2 regions of the Rahnella sp. RFA10(1/100) genome follow, and region 1 is predicted to be linked to the other one. Evidence: predicted binding sites of a transcription regulator. Region 1 holds the regulator's gene; the other holds the start of a gene.
The links. The regulator PurR, encoded in region 1, represses purine synthesis genes. The targets are predictions, from matches to a motif close to CANGCAAACGTTTGCNTG.
Positions count from the first base shown of each region.

Region 1 (16,086 bases):
TGTTTTTTTTGGGTCAGTCATTCAACAATCGGTTGCCCTTTTACAGACAAAGTGGCTGCTATCAGTTAGTCTTGACCCGTTAATTCTCATCCTGCAAATAAAGAGGAACCTATGCGTTTACTCCACACCATGCTTCGCGTTGGCGATCTGCAACGTGCTATCAGCTTCTATACCGATGTTTTAGGTATGCGTTTGCTGCGTACCAGCGAAAACACTGAATATAAATATTCTCTGGCTTTCGTCGGTTACACCGAAGAAAGTGAAGGTGCAGTGATCGAACTGACCTATAACTGGGGCGTCGACAGCTACGACATCGGCACCGCTTACGGTCATATCGCATTGGGCGTTGATAACGTTGCGCAAACATGTGATGACATCCGTAATGCGGGTGGGAAAGTGACCCGTGAAGCGGGCCCGGTCAAAGGCGGCTCCACTATTATCGCGTTTGTTGAAGATCCGGACGGTTACAAAATCGAACTGATCGAATCCAGACACGCAGGACAGGGGCTGGGTAATTAAATTTCCCCGACCACCGACTGGGGCGCAATCGCGCCCTTTTTTATTGCCTGATTTTTGCCACAACCCTGCAAGCGGCGGCAAAATTTGTCATAATGCGCGCTGAATTCGATGAAGATAAGAAACTAATGGCCGAGAATAGTGACATTAACGCCCTGAGAGGCCGTTTTCGTGGTTTTTATCCCGTGGTTATCGATGTAGAAACCGCCGGATTTAATGCCAGAACCGATGCGCTGCTGGAAATTGCAGCGATCACGCTGAAGATGGATCAGGACGGCTGGCTGCAAAGCGATGAGACCGTGCATTTCCACGTCGAGCCTTTTGAAGGTGCGATACTGGTGCCGGAAGCGCTGGCATTTAACGGTATCGATCCGACCAATCCGTTACGCGGCGCAGTCAGTGAATATGAAGCTCTGCATGAGATTTTCAAAGTCATCCGCAAAGGAATGAAAGAGCAGAACTGTAACCGTGCGATCATTGTGGCGCACAACGCGAATTTTGATCACAGTTTCCTCATGGCAGCGGCCGAACGTGCCGGGCTGAAACGTAATCCGTTCCACCCTTTTGCTACGTTTGATACTGCCGCGCTAAGCGGGCTGGTACTCGGGCAAACGGTGCTGGCAAAAGCCTGTATCAGTGCGGGTATCGATTTTGACAGCAGCCAGGCACATTCTGCGTTGTATGATACCGAGCGCACGGCCGAGTTGTTCTGCGAACTGGTAAACCGATGGAAACGCCTTGGCGGCTGGCCTCTGGTGCTTTCAGACGAACAAGCCGAAGACGAAACGGCGTCTGAAGAAAATCAGTAATGACGACTTTCCGGCGGACTGAAAACAAAAAAGAGCGACATCATGTCGCTCTTCATATTTTCTGGTCGAAAAGCCGGTGATCTTCCGTAGTATTACTCTTCAGAAGATTTGTATTTCTCAGCAGTTTCTTTGATCAACTGCTGCAACTCGCCGCGCTGGAACATCTCAACCACGATGTCGCAGCCGCCAACCAGTTCGCCGTCCACCCACAATTGCGGGAACGTTGGCCAGTTAGCAAACTTTGGCATCTCAGCACGGATGTCCGGGTTCTGCAGGATATCCACGTAAGCAAAACGTTCGCCACAGGCAGAAAGCGCCTGAACAGCCTGAGCAGAGAAACCGCAGCTTGGCAGTTTTGGCGAACCTTTCATGTACAGCAGAATCGGGTTTTCAGAAACTTGCTTCTGAATCTTTTCAATAGTTGGAGTAGTCATTTCTTGCTTCCTCAAGCCGGTACAGGCTGTCACGATCATTGCTCTTCACGCGCAGCACAAAGAGACGGTGTACAATCACAATACCTTCTATTGTAACGACGGCAGCCATCAGATAAAAACGCCATTTTTTGTGGGGTCTTCCTCAGTGCTGACAATTTATTTAACCATTTTTAGCGGGTGCGCTCAGGCTCACATATTTAAACATTCATCGGGAATAACATTTCCGGCGTTCATCAATCCGATCAAATTTGCAGAATTCCACTGATTAACTCAAATATTAACATCATGAAAAACGGTCATTTTTTTGACTAAAAATGGCGGTTATTTCGACATAAAAAAAGCTATTAACTTTTTCTCACAATATGATCTAGAATCGAGGCAATTCGTGCTTTTTTGTCGGGTTCTTTTAGGCAATACTCTGACATCCCTGATGTTTAACCTACCACTCATGGTAACGAAGCTATGCGCTTACTGTTCACGCTTTTTGTGCTGCTCTTTACCCAGCTGTTTTTAAATATGGCACATGCGTCGCCACAGACTCGTGTCTCTGCCGATCAGCGTAAAAGTCATGTTAATCAGGCTGCGCCGGAAGAACGACGAAAGCGAAAAACGGTTGCTGCGAAAAACAGTAAAAAAACGAAAACCGCGCCCGTCACAGAACAAAAAACTCAGGATAATAATTCGAAGAAGAAAGTGAAAAGCACCGAACTGGTTAAACGAAAGACCACGACGGAGAGAAGCGCCAAAACGCGGGCCGAAAGTAAAAAAGAAAAGACACTCAAGACCACGCGGGCCGAGAGCAAAACAGAGAGACATAGCAAAACCCGTACCCTCGCGAAAAACAGCACGGAAAAGGCCGGTAAAAAAGAAGCCTATGGCCGGCACCGTAAAGGTAAGAAATTCGAAGAAGACAGCAAACCGATTACGCTAAGTGCAACACATAAAAAACGCTATCAGCATGCTCAGCAAACGGCCATGACCAAACTGATGCACCAGGTAGGAAAACCGTATCGCTGGGGCGGAACCTCGCCGAATACCGGTTTTGATTGCAGCGGCTTAGTTTATTATGCTTACAAAGATTTGATCCGTATAAAAATGCCACGTACAGCGAATGAAATGTATCACCTGCGCGATGCCGCTCCGGTCAAACGCGGCGAACTTGAAAGCGGTGATCTGGTGTTCTTCAGAATCAATAACCGCGGCGCGGCAGACCATGTTGGGGTTTACGTTGGCAACGGCAAGTTTATTCAGTCTCCAAGAACGGGCGAAGACATTAAGATTACTTCTCTTGGCGATGATTACTGGCAAGACCACTATGTAGGCGCACGTCGGGTAATGACCCCTAAAACGATCCGATAATAAACAATTCGTTAAGTCTGAAGGTTCGCTAATCAGCCATTGAATAGCATTTAACGAAGCGTTTCTGCAGGGAAGAACATCGGCGGTAACGGTCACTGCGTAACATTGAAAAGGGCGACGCCTGTGACAGGCGTCGCCCTTTTTTATGGCGGATCACTTATTGAATCAGTTCATTATTGCAGTGAAGCTGAAAGCGATAATCATAAGCAAAGCGCATACCGTGGTGATCAACGATAATTTCAGGTTGCTGTCCATCAAACCCCCTTTCGGATCAAATTGTGGCATTTCTTAATACCACACTCATTGTGTGCCAACGCATTTTCTCATAATTAACCTTTAAAATCTTGTGTTGAATGACAATGCGTTCCTGAGAATTTTGCTTCCACTTTCCTGCATTATAAGAGAAAATTGTCGGTTAACACGTCTGTGTGCCGGTCGATTTCACCCGAGAGCATTTCGCGCCTCATTCTGAAGAATCCACCCAATGATTTCACTGCCCTTTGAGAAGCCAGCAGTTAAATCCTCGCAGGCAAACGATTAACATAATGCTAACGTGCTGAAGCACGTGAGTTCAGGAGTCATTGTTTACATGGCAACGATTAAAGATGTCGCAAAGCGCGCTGGCGTTTCCACTACAACCGTGTCGCACGTCATCAATAAAACACGTTTCGTCGCCGAAGAAACCAAAGAAGCGGTTCTCCTTGCAATCAAAGAGTTACATTACTCTCCGAGTGCTGTAGCCCGCAGTCTGAAGGTCAATAACACTAAAACCATCGGCCTGCTGGCCACCTCAAGCGAAGCGCCCTATTTTGCCGAAGTGATTGAAGCCGTGGAAAACAGCTGCTTCTCCAAAGGCTATACGCTGATTTTGTGTAACTCGCATAATAACCTGGAGAAACAACAGGCCTACCTGCAAATGCTGGCGCAAAAACGCGTCGACGGCTTGCTGGTGATGTGCGCGGAATACCCTGATGAATTGCTCAATATGCTCGAAGAGTACCGCTCGATTCCCATGGTGGTCATGGACTGGGGTGAAGCACGCAAGAACTTTACCGACAGCATTATCGATAACGCTTTCGAAGGTGGTTACATGGCCGGTCGTTATCTGATTGAACGCGGTCATCGTGATATTGGCGTGATCCCCGGGCAACTGGCGCGTAATACCGGCGGCGGCCGCTTCCAGGGTTTTGTGAAAGCACTGACTGAAGCCAATATTCCTCTTCGTGACGAATGGGTAGTTCAGGGTGATTTCGAACCAGAGTCTGGCTACCAGGCAATGCATAAGATTCTGATGCAGAAGCATCGTCCGACTGCCGTGTTTTGCGGCGGCGATGTGATGGCAATGGGTGCAATTTGTGCCGCAGACGAACTCGGCCTTCGCGTTCCTCAGGATATTTCCGTGATCGGGTACGACAATGTGCGTAACGCCCGTTACTTCTCCCCGGCGCTGACAACCGTGCATCAGCCGAAAGAACGTCTGGGTGAAATGGCCTTTACGATGTTACTGGACAGAATTGTCAGTAAGCGTGAAGAGTCCCAGACCATCGAAGTGCATCCGAAACTGGTCGAGCGCCGTTCAGTCGCCGACGGCCCGTACCGTGATTACCGTCGTTAACAAATCACAAACGCCTGCCTGTGCAGGCGTTTTTTCTAATCGCGCAGCCATTCCTGATTCATGGTGTCTGTATCGCCCATGTATTCCAACAGCCAGCTCAGTGAAGGTGAAGGATTGCTTTGATCCCACGTCAGGCAGCACGGGCTGTCAGGGAATATATTCTCCAGTGCCAGCACCTGTAATTTTCCCTGTTCAATCCACGGCATGACCCGGTGAACCGGCATCATACCCACGCACAATCCTTCAGTCAGGCATTCCAGCGCACAGGTCCAGTCCGGCACGACCAGACGCCGCTGGTTATCGAGCGTCCAGGTATCACGCTTCGGCAATGTCCGGGAAGTATCTTCCAGGCACAATGCCGGATAAGGTCGCAGTTGATCATCGTTCAGCGCACCGGATAGCTGCGCCAGCGGATGTTGCGGGCTGACGACACAATGCCAGTCCATAAATCCCATATCACGAAAACTGAAGCGCCCGCCAACCGGTATCGCGCGCGTAGCGCCGATCGCCACGTCTGCACGCCCGTCGACCAACGCATCCCAGACACCGTTAAACACTTCCGAGTGAATAATGAGTTCGGTATCTGCAAAATGGCGATAAAAATCGAGCACCAGACGCCGTGTCCGTGCGGGTTTGACAATCCGGTCGACCGCCACACGTAATTCGCCGCGCCAGCCGTTCGCCACCTGCTGACACTGCCGGCGGGTGGCTATCATTTTTTTTGTCATAACCCGTGCTTCATCGACAAAAACCTTTCCCGCTGGCGTCAGCACTACATCACGATGTCGACGTTCAAACAACGGCACGGCCAGCCATTGTTCAAGCTGGCGGACGGTGTAACTGATGGCAGAAGGCACACGGTGTAAGTCCTGCGCAGCTGCACTAAAACTGCCGGTTCTTGCGACAGCATCAACCACTTCGAGAGCGTATTCTGACCACATAATCCAGCCTTCAATTTTTTTGATAGCAGAGTGCAAATATTAACGTTTCACAAGCCTGTTATCAAAGCGTTAAACTCCGCCCCCGGTATGAAATCTGCGTCACATCATCTGCAATAAATAAATTAACGAGACAATAATGAAACCCTCCTTTGGATTTATGCTCTATCTTGCGGGTCTGAGCATGCTGGGCTTTTTAGCCACCGATATGTATCTGCCTGCGTTCAGTGCCATGCAAACCAGTCTGATGACCAGCCCCGGGATGATCAGCGCAAGTCTGAGCATTTTTCTCGGTGGATTTGCTGTTGGTCAGTTGCTGTGGGGGCCACTGTCGGACAGAATCGCCCGTAAACCGGTATTGCTTCTTGGTCTGATACTTTTTGCGTTCGGCTGTCTGGGTGTTATCTGGGTTGAGAATGTACGCGCTCTTCTGGCTCTGCGTTTCTTACAGGCCATAGGCGTGTGTGCTGCCGCAGTCACCTGGCAGGCTATCGTTGTTGACCGTTTTTCTGCCGATGTGGCAAAAAAAACTTTTGCCAGCATTATGCCGTTAGTGGCGCTTTCTCCGGCTCTTGCACCGTTGCTGGGTGCCTGGGTGCTCAATCATTTTGACTGGGAAGCTATTTTTGCCCTGCTGACCGTCGTTGCCATCGCTTTAGTGCTGACGACGCTGACTCTGCATGAAAACAAACCGGCAAAAGACGCAAAGGCAGATAAAACCGGCTTTACGACTTTATTGAAATCGCCTGTTTACAGCGGGAATGTCATGATTTATGCCGCCTGTTCAGCGGGTTTCTTTGCGTGGCTGACGGGCTCACCGTTTATCCTGAGCGATATGGGCTATTCACCCGGTGCCATCGGGCTGAGCTATGTTCCACAGACTATCGCTTTCCTGCTCGGTGGTTTTGGTTGCCGTGTTCTGATCAACAGGCTGGACGGCAATAAAATTCTGCCATGGTTACTGACTGGTTACGGCATCAGTATGGTGGCCTTGTTCTGTGTGGCTATGTTCACAGATGCCGGGCTGACAAGTTTGCTGATCCCTTTCTGTCTGATGGCTTTGGTGAATGGTGCAACCTATCCAATTGTTGTCGCAAATGCATTAATGCCATTTCCTGCTAATACAGGTAAGGCGGCAGCGTTGCAGAATACCTTGCAGCTTGGGCTTTGCTTCCTTGCCAGCATGCTGGTTTCCGCATTTATTGTGCACCCGCTCATGGCGACAGTCACGATCATGCTGTCTACACTATTGTTGGTAGTTTTGGGCCGCTGGCTCTCTTTACAGCATAAAAATGTACGAGACGATGAGCAGCCACCGGAGCAGGAAACTCAGACTCTGCACGCAAATCAACAGTGATAATACCCTAATGTAACAGTCACTTAGCGGGCATTTTCATTGATTACGATTTACTATTGAGAATGCCTGCCAGCGAGCCTATACTCAACAAAACCAAATAAAATAGCATTTTTACAAAACTTTTATTACATACTTAAGCCAGACGCGCGGACGGTGTCACACTTATTTTTTGAATACTTTTCACGGATGATTTTCCTGCCCGTCTTCCAGCGCGCAGGCGTTCTTCTTAATTTCCTCTGTTGGTGTCGAATATCGGGCGAGACGCTAGTCGTCTGTTCTCATAAAGACCTGCAAAAATAGCCTTTGCTTTTCCCGGCAGGTTAATAAGTCAGAAGAGAAAGTGATGGAGAAGCTATGAGTTCATCGTGTATAGAAGACCAAAGCATTCAGGACAATCAATGGTATCGGATCGCCAGTGAGATGCTGGCGATGGCAGATATTCAGGTAAACGGTAATCGTCCTTTCGACCTTAAAGTAAAAAACACTGACTTCTTTAAGCGTGTTTTACAGGAAGGTTCTCTGGGCCTCGGTGAAAGTTACATGGACGGTTGGTGGGAATGCGACCGTCTGGATATCTTTTTCCAGCGTGTTATCCGTGCCGGTTTGGAAAATAAACTGCCCCACCATTTCAAAGATACTTTACGTGTCGCCGCAGCACGCCTGACTAATTTGCAATCGCGCAAACGGGCGTGGATTGTCGGCAAAGAGCATTATGATCTGGGCAACGATTTATTTACGCTGATGCTCGACCCCTACATGCAATATTCCTGCGGCTACTGGAAAGAAGCCACTACGCTTGAAGAAGCGCAGGAAGCAAAACTCAAAATGATCTGCGACAAGCTGCAATTAAAACCGGGACAGCGCCTGCTGGATATCGGTTGCGGTTGGGGTGGGTTATCTGAGTACGCCGCCAAAAATTATGGCGTAAGCGTTGTAGGTGTCACGATTTCTGCTGAACAACAAAAACTGGCTCAAAAACGCTGTGAAGGGCTGGATGTCACTATCCTGCTGCAGGATTACCGTGACCTGAATGATCAGTTTGACCGTATTGTTTCTGTCGGGATGTTTGAACATGTGGGTCCGAAAAATTATCAGACCTATTTTAATGTCGCCAAACGCAATATTAAACCTGACGGTATTTTCCTGCTGCACACCATTGGTTCTAACAAAACAGACCTTAATGTCGACCCGTGGATTGATAAATACATCTTTCCCAACGGCTGTCTGCCCTCTGTTCAGCAAATTGCACATAACAGCGAGTCACTGTTTGTGATGGAAGACTGGCACAATATTGGCGCTGATTATGATCGCACACTGATGGCATGGAATGAACGCTTTCAGAAACACTGGCCGGAACTGGCGGAAAAATACGGTGAACGTTTCCACCGTATGTTTACCTACTACCTGAATGCCTGCGCCGGGGCTTTCCGCGCCCGGGATATTCAGTTGTGGCAGGTTGTCTTCAGCCCGGAAGGCGTTGATGGAGGTATCCGCGTACCACGCTGATGATCTTCGGTTTGCCAATAAAAAAAACCGGACATTTATCGTCCGGTTTTTTATGCACGCCATTTTTTATTCGAATAAAAAGCCTGAGATGCTATTGCGCTTTATCGATCATCGCCTGCGCCGTGGCGATAGCCGCTTCACGGCTGGCTAATACACGTTCTACCGTATCGACAATCGCCTGGGTTTGCGGGTCGATTTCGATATTAATTTTGTCACCCAGACGTTTTGTGCCCAACGTCGTGCGTTGCAATGTTTCCGGAATTAAATGCACACAAAAACGGGTGCGGGTCACTTCACCGATAGTGAGACTAATACCGTCAATACCGATATAACCTTTATGTAATACATATTTCATCAAATCTTCATGCGGCATGCGAAACCAGATCTGACGGTTATTTTCTGAGGTCAGGATTTTTGCCACTTCTGCCGTGCAAATAATATGACCAGACATTAAATGCCCGCCAATTTCATCATTAAATCGCGCTGCACGTTCCAGATTAACCGGATCACCCTCTTTCAGTTCACCGAGATTCGTCAGACGCAAGGTTTCTTTCATCAGATCAAAACTGACCAGATCACCGTTAACCTCAGTGACGGTCAGGCAGCAACCATTGTGTGCCACCGATGCGCCAAGCTGCAGGTTATCCAGCATATTTTCAGGTAAACGAACCACATGGGTACGGAAGTTAGGTTTCTCGTCGATCGATACGACCGTGCCGGTTCCCTGTACAATTCCGGTAAACATAGCCTTTTCCTCAATGTTTAAAACTGCTGTATTAAAACGTCACTCCGGTCAGTTTGCCGCAGAATTAATTGAAAGCCAATTCTCTGCGATAAGAAATAGCACCGTCTGCTTCAATTTCATTATTTAACTGACCATTAACAGCTTTGTTTGCTTAAAAATACCGACAATGTACAATCTTCGGACTATTTCCCTCTGTTCCATGCCATCTGTCATGGCATTTTTTATTCAATATAATCAAATAAAAAGGTGTATCTGTGCAGAAGTACCTTGCAGAAGCGCGGGTTCTGTTAGCGCTTGCCATCCCGGTCATCCTTGCGCAAATTGCGCAGACATCCATGGGCGTAGTGGACACAATAATGGCGGGTTCGGTCAGTGCCACGGACATGGCTGCCGTGGCTGTCGGCACCTCAATCTGGTTGCCGGCGATTTTATTCGGACACGGTTTACTGTTGTCACTGACCCCCACTGTCGCGCATTTAAATGGTGCCGGGCGTCGCGATAAAATTGGTCATCAGGTTCAGCAAGGGTTCTGGCTGGCTTCGGGTGTTTCGGTGCTGATCATCGCGGTGCTGTATCAGTGCGACCATATTCTTAGCCTGATGCATAACATTGATCCTGAGCTGAAAGCAAAAGCCGTCGGCTACCTGCATGCCATTATGTGGGGCGCGCCGGGCTATTTATTTTTCCAGGTGCTGCGTGACCAGTGTGAAGGTTTGTCAAAAACCAAACCAGGCATGGTATTCGGCTTTATCGGCCTGCTGGTCAATATTCCCGTTAATTACATTTTTATATACGGGAAGTTCGGCGCCCCCGCACTCGGGGGTGTCGGTTGTGGTGTCGCGACGGGCACAGTGTATTGGGTCATGTTCTTCATGATGCGGATTTATGTCCGCCGCAATCGTGCACTGCGTGACACTCAGCCACATTCACGGTTTGCGAAACCCGACTGGCCGACACTACGTCGCCTTATCCAGCTGGGTATGCCTATCGCACTGGCATTATTTTTCGAAGTGACACTGTTTGCGATCGTTGCCCTGCTGGTCTCCCCGTTGGGGATTGTTGCCGTGGCCAGTCACCAGATTGCGCTGAACGTCGGTTCGCTTATGTTCGTTATACCGCTGTCTTTAGGTGTTGCAGCCACTATTCGCGTAGGGTCCCGTTTAGGTGAATCTTCGGTTGAAGGCGCAAAGGTTGCAGCCTATACCAGTATCGGAACGGGGATAATGATGGCCTGCTGCACAAGCGTGACGGCCATCATTTTTCGCGAGCATATCGCCTCACTTTATAATGACAGCCCGGAAGTCGTCACGCTGGCTTCCCATCTGCTGATCTTTGCTGCGTTGTTTCAGATTTCAGATGCGATTCAGGTTATCGGCAGTGGCATTTTGCGGGGCTATAAAGATACACGTTCGATCTTCTACATTACGTTCGTCGCTTACTGGGTGCTGGGTCTGCCGGTAGGGTACACTCTCGGACTGACGGATATTCTGGTTCCACGAATGGGGCCAAGCGGTTTCTGGTGCGGGTTTATTTTGGGGCTGACTTTTGCCGCGCTGATGATGACATTGCGGATGCGCTGGTTACAAAAACAACCCTCTTATACTATTTTGCAAAAAGCGGGCCGTTAATCCCGCGGCTTTTCCGTGCGCTGTGCATAGGTGTACCGGCGTACGGATTTTTCAGCCTTTGTGCAGGCTGTTATGTCTAAAAAAACAACGCAATGCACATAAGGTCGGCAGTCACACACATTATGACAGGAAAATGTCTTTTTTCCCTTGCCAGTACTCAGAGAGGTCGTTAATATTCGTCCCCGTCGCCAACACTGGCTGACGAAAAAGAAAAACGATGCGTCCGTAGCTCAGTTGGTTAGAGCACCACCTTGACATGGTGGGGGTCGGTGGTTCGAGTCCACTCGGACGCACCATCTTTCTTAGCAAGACCATTGCATATTGTGCGTCCGTAGCTCAGTTGGTTAGAGCACCACCTTGACATGGTGGGGGTCGGTGGTTCGAGTCCACTCGGACGCACCAAAGCAATCTTCTGAACCTTCCCTTCTGCCGTAAACTCCCTGAACAATCTGAAATCACTTCTGACGACACTTTAGATTCGTGCGTGAATTTATGTTAAGTCATCCGTTTGTATTATTTAAGATTATTTCCTGCCTGTTCCTTTTTTTGCAATAGCGTGAACAAACCGTTATCTCTTCCGCTTTCCACCCTGCCCGCATTGGATAATTTCAAAACAACGTTCCGAAATCTGCCCTAAGCTTGCGCCGCATCACGTTTTTTATTTGGTTTCCCACCCGGTTCCCCTCTATAATACGCATCGTCTCTTCGATTGAATGGTTTCAGCCCCTTGATCTGTCGATATCGCAATTACAAAAGCGTGATCACTCCAGTAGCGATGATAAATCGCACAAATCGCTATGCTTTGGCTGAACTTACTACACCATTCCTTTCACAGTCTTCTACGCTTAGTAATGATTTGATTCAACCAGGCAAGACCTCAATTCCGCGCGGGCAGCACCGCTGTCAGGCAAACGCTTTTCCAATCCATCACAACTTGTAGATAAAATCGTCATGAAAAAGACCAAAATTGTTTGTACCATCGGTCCGAAAACCGAATCCGAAGAAATGCTGACCAAACTGCTTGATGCAGGCATGAACGTAATGCGTCTGAACTTCTCTCACGGTGATTATGAAGAGCACGGCCAGCGCATTCAAAATATCCGCAACGTGATGGTGAAGACCGGTCACAAAGCGGCCATTTTGCTGGACACTAAAGGTCCGGAAATCCGCACCATGAAACTGGAAGGCGGCAAAGATGCTTCTCTGGTTGCGGGTCAGACTTATACTTTCACCACCGATCAAAGCGTTATCGGTAACACCGAACGCGTAGCGGTTACTTATCAGGGCTTTGCTGCTGACCTGAAAATTGGTAACACCATTCTGGTCGATGACGGCCTGATTGGTATGGAAGTGACAAATGTCACCGAAACCGAAGTGACCTGTAAGGTACTGAACAACGGCGATCTGGGTGAGAACAAAGGTGTCAACCTGCCAGGTGTTTCTATCGCACTGCCAGCGCTGGCTGAAAAAGATAAACGTGATCTGATCTTCGGCTGTGAGCAAGGCGTTGACTTTGTCGCGGCTTCTTTCATCCGTAAACGTTCTGACGTTCTGGAGATTCGTGAGCACCTGAAAGCACACGGTGGCGAACACATCCAGATCATCTCCAAAATCGAAAACCAGGAAGGTCTGAACAACTTCGACGAAATTCTCGAAGCCTCAGACGGCATCATGGTTGCACGTGGTGACCTGGGCGTTGAAATCCCGGTTGAAGAAGTGATCTTCGCGCAGAAGATGATGATTGAGAAATGTAACCGTGCACGCAAAGTGGTTATCACCGCAACGCAAATGCTCGATTCCATGATCAAAAACCCACGCCCTACCCGTGCAGAAGCTGGCGACGTAGCGAACGCCATCATTGACGGCACCGATGCAGTGATGCTGTCTGGCGAAAGTGCGAAAGGTAAATACCCGCTGGAAGCTGTCACTATCATGGCAACCATCTGTGACCGTACTGACCGCGTGATGCAGAGTCGCATTGATGGCCAGAATGACAACCGTAAGCTGCGTATCACAGAAGCTGTATGCCGTGGTGCTGTTGAAACTGCTGAGAAACTGGACGCGCCATTGATCGTCGTTGCCACCAGCGGCGGTAAATCAGCAAAAGCCGTGCGTAAATACTTCCCGCATGCGACTATCCTTGCCCTGACCACTAACGAAATCACTGCACGTCAGCTTATCCTGACCAAAGGCGTTGTGACTCAGCTGGTCAAAGAGATTGCTTCCACTGACGACTTCTACCGTATCGGTAAAGAAGCGGCTATCGAAAGCGGTCTGGCACAGAAAGGTGATATCGTAGTGATGGTTTCTGGCGCCCTGGTTCAGAGCGGCACAACCAATACTTCATCGGTGCATGTTGTTTAATTAAAAACGTGACCACGAGCATTAATAAACGCCACGAAATGTGGCGTTTATTTATTCAAAAAGTATCTTCTTTCATAAAAAGTGCTAAATGCAGTAGCAGCAAAATTGGGATAAGTCCCATGGAATACGGCTGTTTTCGCTGCAATTTTTAACTTTTTCGTAAAAAAAGATGTTTCTTTGAGCGAACGATCAAAATATAGCGTTAACCGGCAAAAAATTATTCTCATTAGAAAATAGTTTGTGTAATACTTGTAACGCTACATGGAGATTAACTTAATCTAGAGGGTTTTATAATGAATCGCACTAAACTGGTACTGGGCGCTGTAATCCTGGCTTCAACTATGCTGGCTGGTTGTTCAAGCAATGCTAAAATCGACCAACTGTCTTCAGACGTTTCTACTCTGAACTCTAAAGTTGACCAACTGAGCAACGACGTGAACGCAATCCGTTCTGACGTTCAAGCAGCTAAAGACGATGCAGCTCGCGCTAACCAACGTCTGGACAACCAAGCTCACGCTTACAAGAAGTAATATTTACTTCTCTAGTTCAATGGCGCACTCAGTGCGCCATTTTTTTTATCTGCTATTTGTGCTTTTCTCCTCCCCTGACGACTTTAAATCATCATCAAACCTCCCCTTTAAAACGCGCTCTATCGCTCAGGTGAATGTCAGACACAAAAAAGGGACCCTACAGGCCCCTGGAGTTTAAATCGTTTCTGCTGTGGTTCTGCGAACGTTTACTGGGTGCTGGCTGTATTAACCGCCGGTTCGCCCGAATTCGCCATTTGTGGCGGGTTGACAGCAGGTGGTGTGTTTCCTGCTTTAGCGCCGACACTGACCACAACCGGCATACCAGAACGCCGTGTAATCGCTTCTTTTACCATCGCGGCGTTGGTGTCATCGTGTTTAATGAATTTCTTCATTGCAGCGGTCAGTGGGATCGGTTTGGTTTGCGGATCATCTTTCTCTGTGTGAGACAACGGCTGATGTACCTCGATATAACGTTTACCATCCGGTTCGACATCAAACTTGATAGGCTGATTCACAATTTGTACACGCGTCCCTTTTGGCACCGAGTTAAACAGCGCTTCGATATCGTCTGGACGCAGACGGATACAACCGGAACTCACACGCATACCAATGCCGAAATTCGCATTGGTCCCGTGGATCAGATACTGTCCTGAGCCTGCCGACAGACGCATTGCAAACAAGCCCATCGGATTATCCGGCCCGGCCGGCACCATCCCCGGTAATGTAATCCCCTCTTTCAGATAGGCTTTACGAATATTGGCGGTGGGCGTCCAGGTAGGATTCGGGATCTTCTGGCTGACAGAGGTCACCATCTCCGGTGTGTTACGCCCTAACTGGCCGATACCGATCGGATAAACAATGACTTTATTCTCGCCCTTCGGATAGTAGTAAAGGCGCAGCTCCGCCAGGTTGACGACAATCCCTTCACGTTTGGTATCCGGTAACAGCATTTGCGATGGGATAGTCAGCACGGTGCCCGCTTTGGGCAAATAAGGGTCTGTTCCCGGATTCGCTTCCAGCATCGCGATCAGCCCAATTTGGTATTTGGCCGCCACATCTTCCAGCGGTTTACCGTCGTTGGGCACCACATATGTCGTATTTTCACCAATCAGGCGGCTATTATCCGGCGGCAGTGGATATTCTGCCGCACTTGCGGTCATGGAATGCGTTGCTACCAGTGTGCCAACTAACATTGCCAGAAGGGGTAATGCGCGTCTCATACTCAGTCCTTTTTCGGCCTGCACTCAGCGAATCTGAGGCAAGGCAATGATCTTGTCAGGTAATAGTAGCAGCGCAGAATTTCATGGCAATCAAACCACTGTAAATCAGAAAGTTACCTTACAGAAGTCAGGATAAAACCCAGAAGGATAGTGAATTGAAAAATCAGGAGTAAAAGGAAATAAACGGGGGGAAATAAGCGTTCTGCCTTGCTCATTAGCAGACAATTCCTAATGAGCAAGACAATGCAGCAGCACCAGTATTAAGAGAGCTCTGCTGCTTTAGCGCGGATAGAGCGAATCATCGCTTCCAGCCCTTGTGAGCGTGAAGGCGTCAGATGCTGACTCAGTTCAAGCTCAGTGAAAAAAGGACGTACATCCAGTTCCACCACATCGCGAGGCGTCAGGCCCTGATACAGGCTAAAGACAATCGCGACCAGGCCTTTAACAATGGCTGCATCACTGTCACCTTCGAAAGTCAGTGCCCCCTTCTCATCGGTACGCATGACAATCCATACCTGGCTCTGACAACCGGAAATCAGGTTTTGGTCCTGACGGTGCTCTTCCGCTAAGGCGGGTAACTGGCCACCCAGCTCAATCACGTACAGATATTTTTCTTCCCAATTCGGGCATCGGGAAAAATTTCTGACTAACTTGTTTTTATCTGGCAAAGCCATAAAGACATCCTGATCTGGGCTGTCAGGATTAACCCAACAACCGGTGAATACGTTGCAGCCCCGCGACCAAACGGTCGACTTCTTCACGGGTATTGTACATCGCGAGTGACGCACGGCACATAGCCGGAACACCGTAGAAGGACATTAATGGCATCGCACAATGGTGACCGGTGCGGATGGCAATACCGTATTGATCAAGGAAGCTGCCGACGTCGTACGCATGGTGTTTACCCAGATTAAACGCGATAACGCCTGCACGGGTAGCCGGGCCGTAAATCTGAATATCTGGCACCTGTGCCATCGCATTGAGCGCATAACTCATCAGGTCCTGTTCATAAGCATGGATATTTTCCAGCCCCAGAGCAGTGACATATTCCATTGCCGCACCCAA
Region 1 is NZ_SEWR01000001.1:971,332-987,417, forward strand. Features, by position in the region: gene gloA (lactoylglutathione lyase) at 112-519, shown strand; gene rnt (ribonuclease T) at 612-1,325, shown strand; gene ETV65_RS04285 (Grx4 family monothiol glutaredoxin) at 1,418-1,759, opposite strand; gene ETV65_RS25300 (hypothetical protein) at 1,740-1,868, opposite strand; gene ETV65_RS04290 (C40 family peptidase) at 2,222-3,118, shown strand; gene purR (HTH-type transcriptional repressor PurR) at 3,708-4,733, shown strand; gene punR (DNA-binding transcriptional activator PunR) at 4,769-5,674, opposite strand; gene punC (purine nucleoside transporter PunC) at 5,811-7,028, shown strand; gene cfa (cyclopropane fatty acyl phospholipid synthase) at 7,383-8,534, shown strand; gene ETV65_RS04320 (riboflavin synthase subunit alpha) at 8,626-9,279, opposite strand; gene ETV65_RS04325 (MATE family efflux transporter) at 9,534-10,907, shown strand; tRNA gene ETV65_RS04330 (tRNA-Val) at 11,127-11,203, shown strand; tRNA gene ETV65_RS04335 (tRNA-Val) at 11,233-11,309, shown strand; gene pykF (pyruvate kinase PykF) at 11,859-13,271, shown strand; gene ETV65_RS04345 (major outer membrane lipoprotein) at 13,565-13,801, shown strand; gene ETV65_RS04350 (L,D-transpeptidase family protein) at 14,008-15,021, opposite strand; gene sufE (cysteine desulfuration protein SufE) at 15,282-15,695, opposite strand; gene sufS (cysteine desulfurase SufS) at 15,724-16,086, opposite strand, start outside.

Region 2 (16,086 bases), on a different contig from region 1:
GAGATCAACTTCAACACCTTTTTCGGACCAGCCTTTCATCTCTGACAGCAGTTTCTTGAACAGGTTAATGTTCAGACCACCACAAAGACCACGGTCGGTAGACACCACCAGATACCCGACGCGCTTAATTTCACGCTCATCCAGGTACGGGTGCTTGTATTCCAGATTCCCAAGCGCAAGGTGACCAATCACTTCACGAATGGTTTCTGCATAAGGACGGCTGGCCGCCATGCGATCCTGCGTTTTACGCATTTTGGAGGCGGCGACCATTTCCATCGCTTTAGTGATCTTTTGCGTGTTTTGCACGCTGCTGATCTTACTACGTATCTCTTTTCCGCCGGCCATCTCTGCTTCTCCTCATTACCAAACGGCCTGCTGCTTATCTGCCAGAGGCAGGGCAGCAAGGCCGCGAGGTGTTACCAGGACTGGGTTGCTTTGAAGGTATCAAGGATATTTTTGAATTTACCCTCGATCTCATCGTTATACGCACCAGTTTGGTTGATTTGCTGCAGAAGCTCGCCGTGCTCACGGTCGGCGTAAGCCAACAGTGCCGCTTCGAAGCTACCGACTTTAGACAACTCAACGTCTTCCAGATAACCACGTTCTGCTGCGAAGATAATCAGAGACTGCGCAACGATTGACATCGGAGCGTATTGTTTCTGTTTCAGCAGCTCAGTCACTTTCTGACCGTGGTTCAGCTGTTTACGGGTTGCCTCATCCAGATCTGAAGCGAACTGCGAGAACGCAGCCAGCTCACGATACTGTGCCAGAGCGGTACGAATACCACCGGACAGTTTCTTCATGATCTTAGTCTGAGCAGCACCACCCACACGGGATACCGAAATACCCGGGTTAACCGCAGGACGAATACCGGCGTTGAACAGGTTAGATTCCAGGAAGATCTGACCATCAGTAATCGAAATTACGTTGGTCGGAACGAACGCGGAAACGTCGCCCGCTTGCGTTTCGATGATTGGAAGCGCAGTCAGGGAACCCGTTTTGCCTTTCACTTCACCCTTGGTGAATGCTTCAACATACTCGGCGTTTACACGCGCAGCACGTTCCAGCAGACGGGAGTGGAGATAGAAAACGTCGCCTGGGTAAGCTTCACGACCTGGTGGACGACGAAGCAACAGGGAGATCTGACGGTAAGCAACAGCCTGTTTAGACAGGTCATCATAAACGATCAGTGCGTCTTCACCGCGGTCACGGAAGTATTCACCCATTGCGCAACCGGAGTACGGTGCCAGGTATTGCAGTGCAGCAGATTCTGATGCAGTTGCAACAACAACGATGGTGTTTGCCAGTGCGCCGTGCTCTTCCAGTTTACGAACCACATTAGAAATAGTGGACGCTTTCTGGCCGATAGCCACATAGATACATTTGATGCCGGAATCACGCTGGTTAATGATCGCATCGATCGCCAGAGCGGTTTTACCGGTTTGACGGTCGCCGATGACCAGTTCACGTTGACCACGACCGATTGGGATCATGGCATCAACGGACTTATAACCTGTCTGCACAGGTTCATCGACGGACTGACGTTCGATAACGCCAGGTGCGATCGCTTCAACAGCTGAGAAGCCGTCGTGCTCTACCGGACCTTTACCATCAATTGGCGCACCCAGGGTGTTAACAACGCGACCTAACAGGCCACGGCCAACAGGAACTTCCAGGATACGGCCAGTACATTTTACTTTCATACCTTCGGCGAGGTCAGCGTAAGGGCCCATTACAACGGCACCTACAGAGTCGCGCTCCAGGTTCAGGGCGATAGCGTAACGGTTACCCGGCAACGCAATCATTTCGCCTTGCATGACATCGGCTAAGCCGTGCACGCGGATGATCCCGTCACTGACGGAAACGATAGTACCTTCATTGTGAGCTTCGCTCACCACATTGAACTGAGCAATGCGCTGCTTGATCAGTTCGCTGATTTCGGTGGAATTCAGTTGCATGCTCCAGTCCCCTTAAGACTGCAAGACGTCTGCCAGGCGTTCCAGACGACTGCGAACGCTGCCATCAATCACCATATCACCTGCACGGATTACGACACCGGCAAGAACAGACTTGTCAATTTTGCAATTCAGCTTAACTTTGCGAGACAGACGTTTTTCCATCGCAGCGGCAATTTTTGCCTGCTGTTCTTCCGTAAGCGGATTTGCTGAAGTTACTTCAACTTCAGCAACAGCCTCAAGAGAGGCGCGCAGTTCAATAAACTGCTCCAGTACTTGCGGTAGAACGCGTAAACGTCCATTTTCAGCCATCACCTTAATCAGGTTTTGGCCTGCGTCGTCGAGTTCGTCACCACATACGGCAATAAACGTTTTAGACAAAGTTTCAGGCGCGCTAGCACCGGAAAGCAGTTCTTCGATTTGTTCATTGCGCGTGACTTCAGCCGTGAACGCTAACATGGACTGCCAGCGGTCTAAGCTTTGGTGCTCAACGGCAAAGTCAAAAGCTGCTTTGGCGTAGGGGCGAGCTACAGTTACAAATTCAGACATCAGCCCCTCCCTCCTTACAGTTCAGCGACCAGTTTATCAACGATGTCGCTGTTAGCAGCTTCATCCACGGAACGTTCGATGATCTTCTCGGCGCCAGCAATGGCCAAAATCCCGACTTGCTTACGCAACTCTTCACGGGCGCGTTGGCGTTCGGCGTCAATCTCTGCCTTGGCTTGCGTCACGATCTTGTTACGTTCCTGCTCGGCTTCAGCTTTTGCTTCGTCGACGATTTGGGCTTTACGCTTGTTCGCCTGATCGATGATTACCTGAGCTTCAGCTTTGGCTTTCTTCAGTTGGTCGGTCGCATCGGCTTGCGCTAAGTCCAGCTCTTTTTTTGCGCGTTCTGCGGAAGATAAACCTTCAGAAATTTCTTTCTGACGTTTTTCGATGGCAGCCATAATTGGCGGCCATACGTACTTCATGCAGAACACGACAAACAGGACGAACGCGATAGCCTGGCCGAGGATTGTTGCGTTAAGATTCACAGCACAATGCCTCTTTCAAAGTGAATTATTTGATGTAGTTCGATTAACAGTGAGCAAGCTCAATGTTAGGCGACAGCAAACATCACGTACAGACCCAGACCAACCGCAATCATTGGGATTGCATCGACCAGACCCATAACGATAAAGAACTGTGTACGCAACAGAGGGATCAGGTCAGGCTGACGTGCAGCACCTTCCAAGAATTTACCACCCAAGATGCCGATACCGATTGCAGCACCGATTGCCGCCAGGCCCATCATCACAGCGGCAGCCATGTACAGCAGATCCATACTCAGGTTTTCCATGACAGTCTCCAGTTTGTTTCAGTTAAAACGCAGTAGTGTTGAAAGAAAATCAGTGTTTTTCAGATGCCATCGAGAGATAGACGATCGTCAGAACCATGAAAATAAAGGCTTGCAGCGTAATGATCAGGATGTGGAAAATGGCCCAAGGCACATTCAGGATCCACTGTGACCACCACGGCAACAGGCCAGCAATAAGGATGAAGATCAACTCACCCGCATACATATTGCCAAACAGTCGCAGACCCAGTGAAACTGGTTTAGACAGCAGGCTGACACCTTCAAGAATCAGGTTAATCGGAATGAAAACCGGATGATTGAATGGCTGCATTGTCAGTTCTTTGATGAAACCGCCAAAGCCTTTCATCTTAATGCTATAGAAAAGAATCAGAATGAATACGCCAAGCGCCATGGACAACGTGATGTTCACGTCAGCCGTTGGAACCACACGCAACGCAGGCAGACCAAGCAATTTTTCACCGATAGTCGGCAGCAAATCAATTGGCAGCAAATCCATCAGGTTCATCATAAACACCCAGACGAAGACGGTCAGCGCGAGAGGTGCAATCACTTTGCTCTTGCCGTGATACATGTCACGCACGCTGCTGTCGACGAAACCAACGACCAGTTCAACTGCGGTTTGCAGCTTCCCCGGGACACCGCTGGTGGCGTTTTTGGCTACGCGATGGAAAATAACCAGAAAGAGTACTCCGAGGAACACGGAGAAAAACATCGAATCGATGTTAATCGACCAGAATCCCGTCCCGATCTGAAGCTGAGTCAGATGGTGACTGATATACTCTTGTGGAGTAGAGATTTCTCCTGATGCAGACATGATGCCTCTTACCCTTTAGTAGTTAAGTACGGTAACTGTTAATGACGGCCGGTGCCAAAATCTGAGTCATCAACACCGATAAATAGGCCAACCCCAACGGAGCAAAAGCCGCTTTAAACAGGCCAAGTGCGATAATCATTAAGATCACCGTAGCCAGCACCTTCAGCGCTTCTCCAATTGCAAAGGACCAGGCAACCCGTCCAGAGACCGTTGTTTGCGCCTGATGACGCCATGCAAACAGCATGAACAGTATATTTGGTAACCAAGCGGCCAACCCACCCATAAGAGCCGATAGGGTCCATTCCAGGCTTTTTAAACCAAATACTGCACTGAGCAGAACAAAGGTCAATAACTGCAGTATCAATAGCTTTCTGGCAACCTTCACACTCTGTGTACTGTGTAAAATACCGGATACAGACATGACGTTTGTTCTCTCCGTATCGAGTACCTAGCTGGAGGTATACTGAATGCCGTATATCACTGCCTTTACTGTTTTGAGTCAAGCAGCAAAAACCGAGCAAATTATACGGGGCACAGGAACGAATTCAATGGATAAGTAGCGAAAAGGTGAACAATTATTTAAATTTTCCTCTTCATCACTATTTTGCCAACCAAACTATAGCTGAATTTGCCCTTTTTACTTTGGTTCGGTTATTTCATCACCCGACAAAGAAGCGTGCACTGGATCACATAATTAACGCTAATCCCTTTATATACCCAGCATGCTTTCAATGTCTTTAGCTAAACAGGCTTTTTAAAAGCCATATAAATCAAATTGTTAATGAAATACTGCTCGAATATCAAACTTATTTAAAAATAGGCTCGATTTATTTACACAACAACCCAACAAATAACAACATTTTCATTACAAATTGAATATCAGCAGCTTGATGCCCGTTCAATTTCAAAAGTGACTATTACGCTCCGGATTAAAATAAAAACATCTCAGAAATGCTATCAGGGTGTAAAAAAGCGGTGTTTGGGTGTTCTTCCCTGCTATATAATTAGCCTGCTCATTTTAACTAAGTTAACACATGTTTTTTTTAAATCTTTTTTGATAAATCGCAACTTTAGTTTGCGCTAAGAATTATCAGATGACGTTCGCCGTCAAGTTCGGGTACCTGCAGCTTAATGACTGACTTCAGAGTAATCCCTGCCGGCAGCGCAGCAAGTTCATCATCAGGACGTACACCCTTTAAGGCATAAAAATGCCCCTCACCTTTCACGGGCAGATGGTGACACCAGGAAAGCATATCCTGCATTGATGCGAAAGCACGGCTTATCACCCCATCAAAAGGTGGATTCGGCACAAATTCTTCCACACGACTTTGTATAGGCTCGATATTTTTCAGCCCCAGCTCATGCTGAACCTGACGCAAAAAACGCACGCGCTTACCCAGGCTGTCCAGCAACGTAAAGTGTGAATCAGGGCGAACAATGGCCAGAGGGATCCCCGGTAAACCCGGGCCGGTTCCAACGTCAATGAAACGGCTACCTTGCAAATGCTCGTTCACCACAATGCTGTCCATAATATGACGTACCAGCATCTGCATCGGGTCACGGACAGATGTCAGGTTGTAGGCTTTGTTCCACTTATGCAGCAGTTCAACATAGCCAATCAGTTGTTGTTTTTGCTGATCGGGTAACGCTATTCCTGCCGCAGCAAGCAGCGAGTCGAGTTTATTATGCACGGTGAATCCTCAGACAGAATCGATATGCCGGGAACAACCCGGTTTAAAAATGATAAAACATACAGAATGATGGGAAAAGTAAGAATCGACCGCCGCTTCGGGATACCAAGGGCGGTCATTAGAGCAGTCGTTTATGCGCTGCGGCGCAGCAAACCTTGTTTTTTAAGCCAGATCAGCAAAATTGAGATTGCAGCCGGCGTAATACCGGAGATCCGTGAGGCCTGACCAATGGAGGTTGGCTTGTGATCGTTAAGTTTGGCGATCACTTCATTTGAAAGGCCATTCACCTGCCGGTAATCAAGATCGACAGGCAGCACCGTATTTTCGTTACGCTGCTGTTTTTCGATCTCTTCCTGCTGACGGGCAATATAACCTTCATATTTTATCTGAATTTCCACTTGTTCTGCCGCCTGCGCATCCGGAACAGAAGGAGCGAACGGGGAAAGTCGGGTGATTAATTCATAGGTCATTTCAGGACGACGCAGCAGCTCTTCCGCACTGGCTTCTTTAGAAAGCGGGGCAGAAAGATGCGCGTTGATTTCATCAACCTGGGCATGATGAGGGTTCACCCAGATACCACGCAAACGCTGACGCTCCTGCTCGATCATTTCCAACTTTTCGTTGAAGCGTGCCCAGCGGGCATCGTCAACCAGGCCTAACTCACGGCCCTTTTCTGTCAAACGTAAATCAGCATTGTCTTCGCGCAGCATCAGTCGATATTCAGCACGTGACGTAAACATACGGTACGGTTCTTTAGTGCCAAGCGTACACAGATCGTCAACCAGCACACCGAGGTAAGCCTGATCACGACGTGGTGCCCAGCCGTCTTCTTCACTGGCGCAACGGGCGGCATTCATACCGGCGAGTAAGCCCTGCGCAGCGGCTTCTTCGTAACCCGTCGTACCGTTGATTTGTCCGGCAAAGAACAGACCCGCGATAAATTTGCTTTCCAGCGTTGGTTTCAAATCACGCGGATCGAAGAAATCGTATTCAATGGCATAGCCGGGACGAACGATCACCGCATTTTCCATCCCCTGCATTGAGCGGACGATCTGCATCTGTACATCAAATGGCAGGCTGGTTGAAATCCCGTTCGGATACACTTCGTTGCTGGTCAGTCCTTCCGGTTCCAGGAAGATCTGATGCGAATTGCGATCGGCAAAACGCATGACTTTATCTTCGATCGACGGGCAGTAACGCGGGCCGATCCCTTCGATGATCCCGGCATACATCGGGCTGCGATCCAGGTTGTTGCGGATCACATCATGGGTTTTTTCGTTGGTATACGTCATGTAACACGGGATCTGGCGCGGATGCTGCGACACATTACCCATGAACGAGAAGACCGGCGCCGGATTATCACCGTGTTGTTGTGCCAGTACGCTGAAATCAATGGTACGGGCATCGATACGCGGTGGTGTACCGGTTTTGAGACGGTTAACGCGCAGAGGTAGCTCTCGCAGTCTCTGAGACAAAGAAATTGCAGGAGGATCCCCTGCACGGCCTCCGCTGTAGTTTTCCAGACCGATGTGGATCTTTCCATCCAGGAAAGTGCCGACAGTCAGTACAACCGATTTAGCGCGGAATTTCAGCCCCATTTTGGTCACAGCACCAACGACACGATCGTTTTCAACGATCAGGTCTTCAACAGGTTGCTGGAAGATCATCAGGTTTGGCTGGTTTTCCAAAGCGGTACGGACAGCCTGGCGGTACAGAACACGGTCAGCCTGAGCACGGGTCGCTCTGACAGCAGGGCCTTTGCTCGCGTTTAGTATCCTAAACTGAATGCCGGCATGATCGATGGCCGTGGCCATCAGACCACCCAGTGCGTCGACTTCTTTAACCAGATGTCCTTTCCCGATCCCGCCAATAGCAGGGTTACACGACATTTGTCCCAGCGTGTCGATATTGTGGGTGAGTAATAAGGTCTGACGTCCCATGCGTGCAGAAGCCATTGCAGCTTCAGTACCTGCATGGCCACCACCTATGATGATGACGTCAAATTGATCCGGATAAAACATGCGACTGCACCTCGGCGTTCAAGCGAACTTTCTTTGTATGGCGTTGGGAGGAGGGATTCTACTCAAGTTTTGAGCTTCCACAAGCCCCCGGGGATCTTCACTAATTAAAAGAAGATCTTTTTTATTTAAAGATCTCTTATTAATACTTCTATTAGGATCGCGATCCTCTGTGCATAAGTCTTTTTTGTTTATTAAGATCAGCATGCTAAGAAGGATCGAATGCTGTGAATGATCGGTGATCCTGGACAGTATAAGCTGGGATCAGAAGTGAGAGTTATACACAGCATGAAAAGCGTACAGGGGTTGTTAGAGGGATAACTACGGGTTTTACCCTGCTTTTAAGCCTAGTTATCCACATCTGATCGCCTGAAATTTACACTTATTTGATCAAATTAATCCAGTTGATCACCCAAACCTCAGCGGGATCTTCAGGAATTTCGTATTGCGTCACGTCGATCTCAAGGCGATCACCGATCCTTTTTGCCCCTAATGACGTCAGTTTGTTATCCAGGGAATTGATCGCGCCACAGAAAGTGTCATATTCACTGCTGCCCAATCCTAAGGCACCAAAGCGAACTTTAGACAGATCCGGTTGCTGATCTTCCAACTGCTCCATAAACGGTTGCAAGTTGTCGGGCAGTTCACCTGCGCCGTGAGTTGAACACACAACCAGCCAGATCCCTTCCTGCGGGACTTCATACAGCTCCGGGCCATGAAATAATTGGGTGGAAAAACCGGCTTCTTCCAGTTTCTCTGCCACGTGTTCTGCAACATATTCGGCGCTGCCAAGCGTACTGCCACTGATCAGGGTAATGTCAGACATAATGCTCTCACCCGGGAAAAGGAGACTATTGTACGCTGTGAATGAGCTGGGATCTACCTGTGGATAATAGGGGTATAGAAATCAGATGTCAGGGCTGGATGGTGCGTGTGATGGGGTTCTGCAGAGAGATCAGGGTCTCGGTTGACTGGATCTCATCAATTGTTTGGATCTTGTTGATAAGTACATGCTGAAGGGAATCAATCGAACGACACATGATCTTGATGAAAATACTGTAATGCCCGGTGGTGTAATAGGCTTCAACCACTTCTTCTATATTCTCAAGCTTTTTCAGGGCAGAGGGGTAATCCTTGGCACTTTTTAAAATGATGCCAATAAAACAGCATACGTCGTAACCCAGCTGTTTGGGATTGACGGTAATATGCGCACCGGTAATGATGCCTGCCTGCTTCATTTTCTCTACGCGTACGTGGATCGTCCCCGGACTGACAGTAAACAATTTTGCCAGTTCGGCATAAGGCGTACGGGCATTGTCCATCAGGGCGTTGAGGATCCCGCGATCAAGCTCATCGAGCTGGTAAATTTCAGTCATGGTCATCTTTCTCTTGTGGGCTTAATTTCTCTGCCAGCGTCGCTGTACGCGGCTTTTAACCCCGGTATCAAAGCGCCAGATATGATCGAAAATTCGCAGGATGCCGGGCTTACCATAGTGTGACATTGCCAGGGCATGAAAGCGGTGATGTTTTTCGCGCTGCAGTGATCTGACCTTCATTTGTACTTCATCTGGCAACCGCTGGGCGATAAAGTCCGAGATCACCACGGCATCCGCATCTTCCCACTGCGGAGAAGCAAGTTTATCCAGTGTGGCATTCAGGCAGGCTGCCAGATCGGTACCGCCGCGAAAATGTTGTCCCAGAAAGCGCAGCGCCTGATCCAGGCCACCGTTAGATGTCAGTTCATAATGGATCACTTCACTGGCAAATAACATGATGTAACATCGGCGGTTATCCGCCAGAGCGATCTTCAGTAATGCCAGACAGAATGCTTTGGCGCACTGTTCGTTAAAGCCGCCCATGGAACCGGACGTATCGACGCAGACCACAAAAGGCCCGCGCGGTTGCGGTTCCTGCTGCTGATAGACCACCGGCCGTTTGACCACTTTCTCACGCCAGACATCCCCTTGCAGGCGATATGTCATCAAACGCTTTTCCAGCAAGCGACGATAGAATTCATATTCCATCTCAGGCAGCCCCAGCGTCACCAGCTCCGTCGGCATGAGGCGCAAAATATCATCGCTCTGATGAATGCCGTTCACTTCTTCCGGCACTATCGCGGGTTCGCGCACCATCAGCCGGTGCGTTTCCATTTTTGCATCTTCATGTGGACTGGTTTTGGCCGTCTGGCTGCGGCCCAGTTGTTCGGCCAGATGCATCAGTTCAGGCTGCTGCTGAAGGAAAGCGCCAAACCGTGCCAGTGACTGAATATCACCCCGCAGCCGCTTCCCTTTACTCATGTCCCACAAACGTCCGGCGGCAGTATCGTTCTCGGCTAATAAAGGGGATAACTCGCTGCTGAGCTGCAGACGTTGCAGCAATTCTTCCTGCAATTGCTCCTGTTCCTGTTCGAGCAACTGATGATGAACGTTCACCGTCTGGAAGGTCAGGTTCAGGCGCCAGCGCTGAAGGAATAAAGTATGAAAGCTATTGCCGGTTTTTGACGTACGCGAAGCTTCATTATTTTCCTGTAAGGTACGGGCTTCTGTAGCAAATGGAGAACTGAGTTGCACCAGTTCATCGATGAGGGAAGCGAGACCGGACTGAAAAGACGTGGCATCAAGCTGCTGACAGTGCTGGTAAAGGTAGAATTCTTTGGCCAGCTCATGAGGAACCGGCGTTTCGTGGATCCTCTGGCGCAGGCGCAATTTCCATTCCGGAAGATCCCGGGTTAATGCACGCTTCAGACGGGGAAATTTCTCGAAGAAAACGACCAGTGCAGGCGCCGCCAGCAAGCCGACAATCAGTTCTTCAATCAGTTCGGCTTCGCTGATCGCCAGCAGCAGATCCAGTGACTCGAGACTGAACATGATCAGTGACCGCTGAATGTCTGTTGCTGATGACGCAACTGTTCAGCCACCTGCAGCAGGCTGGCTTCAATTTTTGCCATCCATTCAGCCGGAACAAACAGGCAGTTTTGCTGCTGGCTGAATTCATGCCTCTGCTGCGCCAGTTTTGCGGTCAGGTCATTGAGCATATTTTTCATTTCGTCGGGAACAGCAATATGCGCATGGCCGGGCAGTGTCAGTGGTGTGCTCTGACGGCTCACATCCAGCACCAGAATTTGCTGTTTGTCATCGATTTCCAAATCCACGGTTTGTACAAAACCAATCCCGTTGAGTTTGGCTTTCATTACGCCCCCTTTATTGAGCCATTCTTCCAGGATGCTGCGTTCGAATAATAAGTGTGTGACTTTTATTTCATGCAGGTGCAAAGGCGTTTGCAATAACAAGGTCAGATTGGGGGTATTGAGTGATTCTGGCAGGCTGTATTGTGGCTTACGGCTGAAAATCCCGGCTTTCTTACTCAGTTTGATTGACTGACGCGTGCTCTGTTGTTGCTGATGTTGCATCCACTGCTGATTAAGCTGCTGGATTTTCATCAGCAATGCCTGCTGCTGATAAGCCTGCTCAGTGATGAGTTGCTCAATCTGATTGTGCAGGAGGTTATACGTATTGAGATCATGCCATAAACAATCTTTCAGCAGGATCAGATCCACCGGGGTAATCGCTTTTCTGCCACTGAAAAATGCACAGGCCTGCAACAGGCGCAGGGCTTTTTTCCAGCGACGGTCAGAAACATAAGGGGCAGTATCCAGGGCATCAAGGCGCTGGCGCAGCTGGAAGATCAGCTCAAAGCAACTGTCTGAAAGATTGACTTTGTCGATCTCCGGCTGCCATTGTTGGTATTCTTCATCACTGATACTCAGAGACTCTGCTACCGGATTAGTGCTTTCATTGTTACGGCTGGTCAGCAGTGAGCGAAAATTTTGCTTATCCTGCACTTTATCCAGCCACAGACGGATCAGCATGCGGTCATACAGTGCCTCAAGACCACCATCAGCTTCGGGTAATTCGTTGGAAGCGCTGACCAGCAGACGTAAAGGTATTGCTTCTTCACGCTCGCCATTACGGAACCGGCGCTCGTTGATGGCGGTCAGAAGCGTGTTGAGAATGGCGGGACCGGCTTTCCAGATTTCATCAAGGAAGACAATTTCAGCTTCCGGCAAATAACCTTCGGTCAGACGCAGATAGCGGCCCTCATCTTTCAGGGCCTGAATTGATAGCGGACCAAAGACTTCTTCCGGCGTGGAAAAGCGTGTCATAAGATATTCAAAAGCGCGGGCATGGCGGAACGCGAATTTCAGGCGACGGGCGATCAGACTTTTTGCAATGCCCGGCGGCCCCAGCAGGAAAACGCTTTCGCCGCACAGGGCGGCCAAAAGGCAAAGTCGTATGGCATCCTGCCGTTCGTACAGGCCATGTTCTAATGCGTTGGCAAGACGGGCTATCCGTTCTGCCAAAAGGGGAGATTGCGCCATACTGTCTCTTTCGGTATCCATTAAGTTATTGAATAGTGTACTGGCTGGTGACGATATTCCACGTTTATTTTTATCGTTATAGCTTGTTGATTACTAAAAATTTTCTATTATCAAAAATGCGACCTCGTTCATAAGAACGCCGGTTTCACTGCGCATTTAAGGGTAGGCAATCTGATTTATTCGTGCATACTGTGCGCCTTTTAGTGGGCATCATAAGTCTGAGCGCACACATCGCTTACGGATGTTCGAGCAAAAAAGAAACGAAATATGAGCACTGAACATAAACGGTCACTCCCAGCAGTAACCCTGGCCGCCATTGGTGTGGTCTATGGCGACATTGGTACCAGTCCTCTCTATACCTTAAGAGAGTGTTTTTCTGGTCATTATGGTTTTAACGTTGAACCCAGCGTCGTTTTTGGCTTTCTTTCTCTGATTTTTTGGATGTTAATCCTCATTGTTTCGCTCAAGTACCTCACTTATGTGATGCGGGCGGACAACGCAGGCGAAGGGGGTATTCTGACGCTGATGTCTCTGGCAGGCAGAAACACGTCGGCGCGAACCACTGCCGTTCTGGTCATTCTCGGCCTGATCGGGGGAAGCTTCTTCTATGGTGAAGTGGTGATCACTCCGGCTATTTCAGTACTTTCCGCAATGGAAGGTCTGGAAATCGCAGCCCCTTCGCTCGATCCTTATATCGTTCCTCTTTCTATTACTGTTCTGACGCTGCTTTTCATTATTCAGAAGCATGGTACCGGCATCGTGGGCAAACTGTTTGCACCGGTAATGTTGCTGTGGTTCCTGACGCTGGCGGTGCTTGGCGTCAACAGTATTATGCAGAATCCTGAAGTGCTGCGCGCCATGAACCCTATGTGGGCAGTTAACTTCTTTATCGAGCATAAGTCGTTCTCCTTCCTGGCGCTCGGTGCAGTGGTTCTGTCGATTACCGGTGTTGAAGCGTTATATGCCGATATGGGCCACTTCGGGAAATTCCCTATCCGTCTGGCCTGGTTCACCGTGGTACTGCCTTCTCTGGTGCTGAACTATTTCGGTCAGGGCGCATTATTGCTGAAAAACCCGGAATCGATTAAGAACCCGTTCTTCCTGCTGGCGCCTGACTGGGCATTAATCCCGTTACTGATTCTGGCAACACTCGCGACCATTATCGCCTCCCAGGCAGTTATTTCGGGCGTGTTTTCCCTGACCCGCCAGGCTGTACGTTTGGGCTATTTACCGCCAATGCGCATTATCCATACGTCAGAAATGGAAGCAGGCCAGATTTACATTCCGGCTATCAACTGGCTGCTTTATTTTGCGGTGGTTATTGTTATCGCCAGCTTCGAGCATTCGAGCAATCTGGCGGCGGCTTATGGTATTGCCGTGACCGGTACGATGGTGCTGACCAGCATACTTTCCTGTACGGTTGCGCTTAAAAACTGGCACTGGAAACCCTTCCTGGTCGGACTTTTACTGATCGGTCTGCTGTTTATGGATATCCCGCTGTTCGCGGCGAATGCCACCAAACTGTTCTCCGGTGGCTGGTTGCCACTGACGCTGGGTTTGTGCATGTTCATCGTGATGACCACCTGGAAGAGCGAACGCTTCCGCCTTATGCGCCGTATGAACGAGCATGGGAATTCCCTGGAGGCGATGATCGCCTCTCTGGAAAAATCTCCGCCGGTGCGTGTTCCGGGAACGGCTGTGTATATGTCTCGCGCCATCAACGTCATTCCGTTTGCATTGCTGCACAACCTCAAACACAACAAAGTATTGCATGAGCGCGTGGTTCTGCTGACGCTGCGCACGGAAGATGCGCCTTATGTGCATAATGTCCGGCGTGTCACCATCGAGCAGCTGTCACCGACGTTCTGGCGTGTAGTAGCCAGTTACGGGTTTAAAGAAACGCCGAACGTGGAAGAAGTATTCCATCGCTGTGGTCTGGAAGGATTACCGTGCCGGATGATGGAAACGTCATTCTTCATGTCGCATGAATCGCTGATCCTGACCAAGCGCCCGTGGTATCTGTACTTCCGTGGGAAACTCTTTATGGCGCTCAGCCGCAATGCCCTGCGTGCGCCCGATCAGTTTGAAATTCCGCCTAACCGGGTGATCGAACTCGGCACGCAGGTGGAAATCTGATCCCCATTTCTGCCGCTCAAAGGGTACCTTCGGGTACCCTGTTTTATTTCTGCTCCTGCCTTTCTTAAACGATAACTCAAATTTCCACGTTGTTTCCGAATCAGTCAGCGAAACGTTTCGACGCTGATCACAATTCCATCACTAGCTCGTTGCCATGTCCGCTAATCTTTATAAACTCTTCAATGAGCGAAACGTTTCGCTGTAGGAGTTCACAATGAAGAAGTCACCGCTGTTAAATGCCGAAATCTCACATGTTATTGCCCGGTTAGGCCACACCGATCAGCTGGTTATTGGCGATGCCGGTCTTCCGGTGCCAGCAGCTTGCCAACGCATCGATCTGGCATTAACCCAGGGAGTCCCCACCTTTTTACAAGTCTTAGAGGTAGTGACACACGAGATGCAGGTTGAGCGGGCTATCCTCGCCGAGGAAATCCAGACTAAAAATCCTCAACTCCATGAAGCGTTGCTCGCCCAATTGACACAACTCGAACAACACCAGGGAAACACCATTGCTTTGGATTACGTCAGCCATGAGGCATTCAAAGCGCAAAGCGAAAAAAGTCGGGCTGTGATCCGCAGCGGGGAATGTTCGCCTTATGCGAACATTATTCTGTGTGCCGGCGTAACCTTCTGAGGCTTTTATGCAACCTTTGCTGCAACTGACAGGCATTGATAAAGCCTTTCCCGGCGTGAAAGCCCTTTCCGGCGCGGCGCTCAGCGTCTATCCGGGACGAGTGATGGCGTTGGTGGGGGAAAACGGCGCGGGCAAGTCCACCATGATGAAAGTGCTGACCGGCATCTATCAAAAAGATGCCGGCTCAGTACGTTTTCTGGGTAAGGAAGCGACGTTCAACGGTCCGAAAGCATCGCAGGAAGCCGGGATCGGGATTATCCATCAGGAATTAAATCTGATCCCTCAACTGACTATTGCTGAAAACATCTTCCTTGGCCGTGAGTTTGTAAACGGTTTTGGCCGTATCAACTGGAAGAAGATGTATGCCGAAGCCGATAAACTGCTGGCGCGCCTGAATCTGCGTTACAAAAGTGACCGGCTGGTGGGGGATTTATCCATCGGCGACCAGCAAATGGTCGAAATAGCTAAAGTGCTTAGCTTTGAATCCAAAGTCATCATTATGGATGAGCCGACCGATGCCCTGACCGATACTGAAACCGCTTCTTTATTTAGCGTTATACGCGAACTGAAAGCTGCCGGCTGTGGCGTGGTGTATATCTCACACCGCATGAAAGAAATCTTCGAAATCTGCGACGACGTGACGGTATTTCGTGACGGGCAGTTCATTGCAGAGCGTCCGGTCAGCGAACTGGAAGAAGACACGTTGATTGAAATGATGGTGGGCCGCCGTCTGGAGGAACAATACCCGCGTATTAATCATGAACGCGGTGCGCTGCGCCTGCAGGTGCGTGATATCAGCGGACCGGGAGTGAACAACATCAGCTTTGATCTGTACAGCGGCGAAATCCTGGGGATTTCCGGTTTGATGGGTGCCGGCCGTACCGAACTGATGAAAATTCTCTACGGCGCGCTACCGCGTAAAAGTGGTTATGTGGCGCTAGATGGCCGCGAAGTGGTGACTCACTCTCCGCAAGACGGGTTGGCAAACGGTATTGTTTACATTTCTGAAGACCGTAAGCGCGATGGTTTGGTGCTCGGTATGTCTGTGAAAGAAAACATGTCACTGACCGCGTTGCGCTATTTCAGTCACACCGGCGGGCGCC
Region 2 is NZ_SEWR01000005.1:337,296-353,381, forward strand. Features, by position in the region: gene atpG (F0F1 ATP synthase subunit gamma) at 1-345, opposite strand, end outside; gene atpA (F0F1 ATP synthase subunit alpha) at 417-1,958, opposite strand; gene atpH (F0F1 ATP synthase subunit delta) at 1,971-2,504, opposite strand; gene atpF (F0F1 ATP synthase subunit B) at 2,519-2,989, opposite strand; gene atpE (F0F1 ATP synthase subunit C) at 3,055-3,294, opposite strand; gene atpB (F0F1 ATP synthase subunit A) at 3,344-4,126, opposite strand; gene atpI (F0F1 ATP synthase subunit I) at 4,149-4,547, opposite strand; gene rsmG (16S rRNA (guanine(527)-N(7))-methyltransferase RsmG) at 5,197-5,817, opposite strand; gene mnmG (tRNA uridine-5-carboxymethylaminomethyl(34) synthesis enzyme MnmG) at 5,949-7,838, opposite strand; gene mioC (FMN-binding protein MioC) at 8,218-8,661, opposite strand; gene asnC (transcriptional regulator AsnC) at 8,750-9,211, opposite strand; gene viaA (ATPase RavA stimulator ViaA) at 9,233-10,702, opposite strand; gene ravA (ATPase RavA) at 10,705-12,213, opposite strand; gene kup (low affinity potassium transporter Kup) at 12,481-14,349, shown strand; gene rbsD (D-ribose pyranase) at 14,564-14,983, shown strand; gene rbsA (ribose ABC transporter ATP-binding protein RbsA) at 14,991-16,086, shown strand, end outside.
Region 2: a site for PurR is predicted at 14,534-14,551, ahead of rbsD (D-ribose pyranase). Genes of this name have one in related genera too.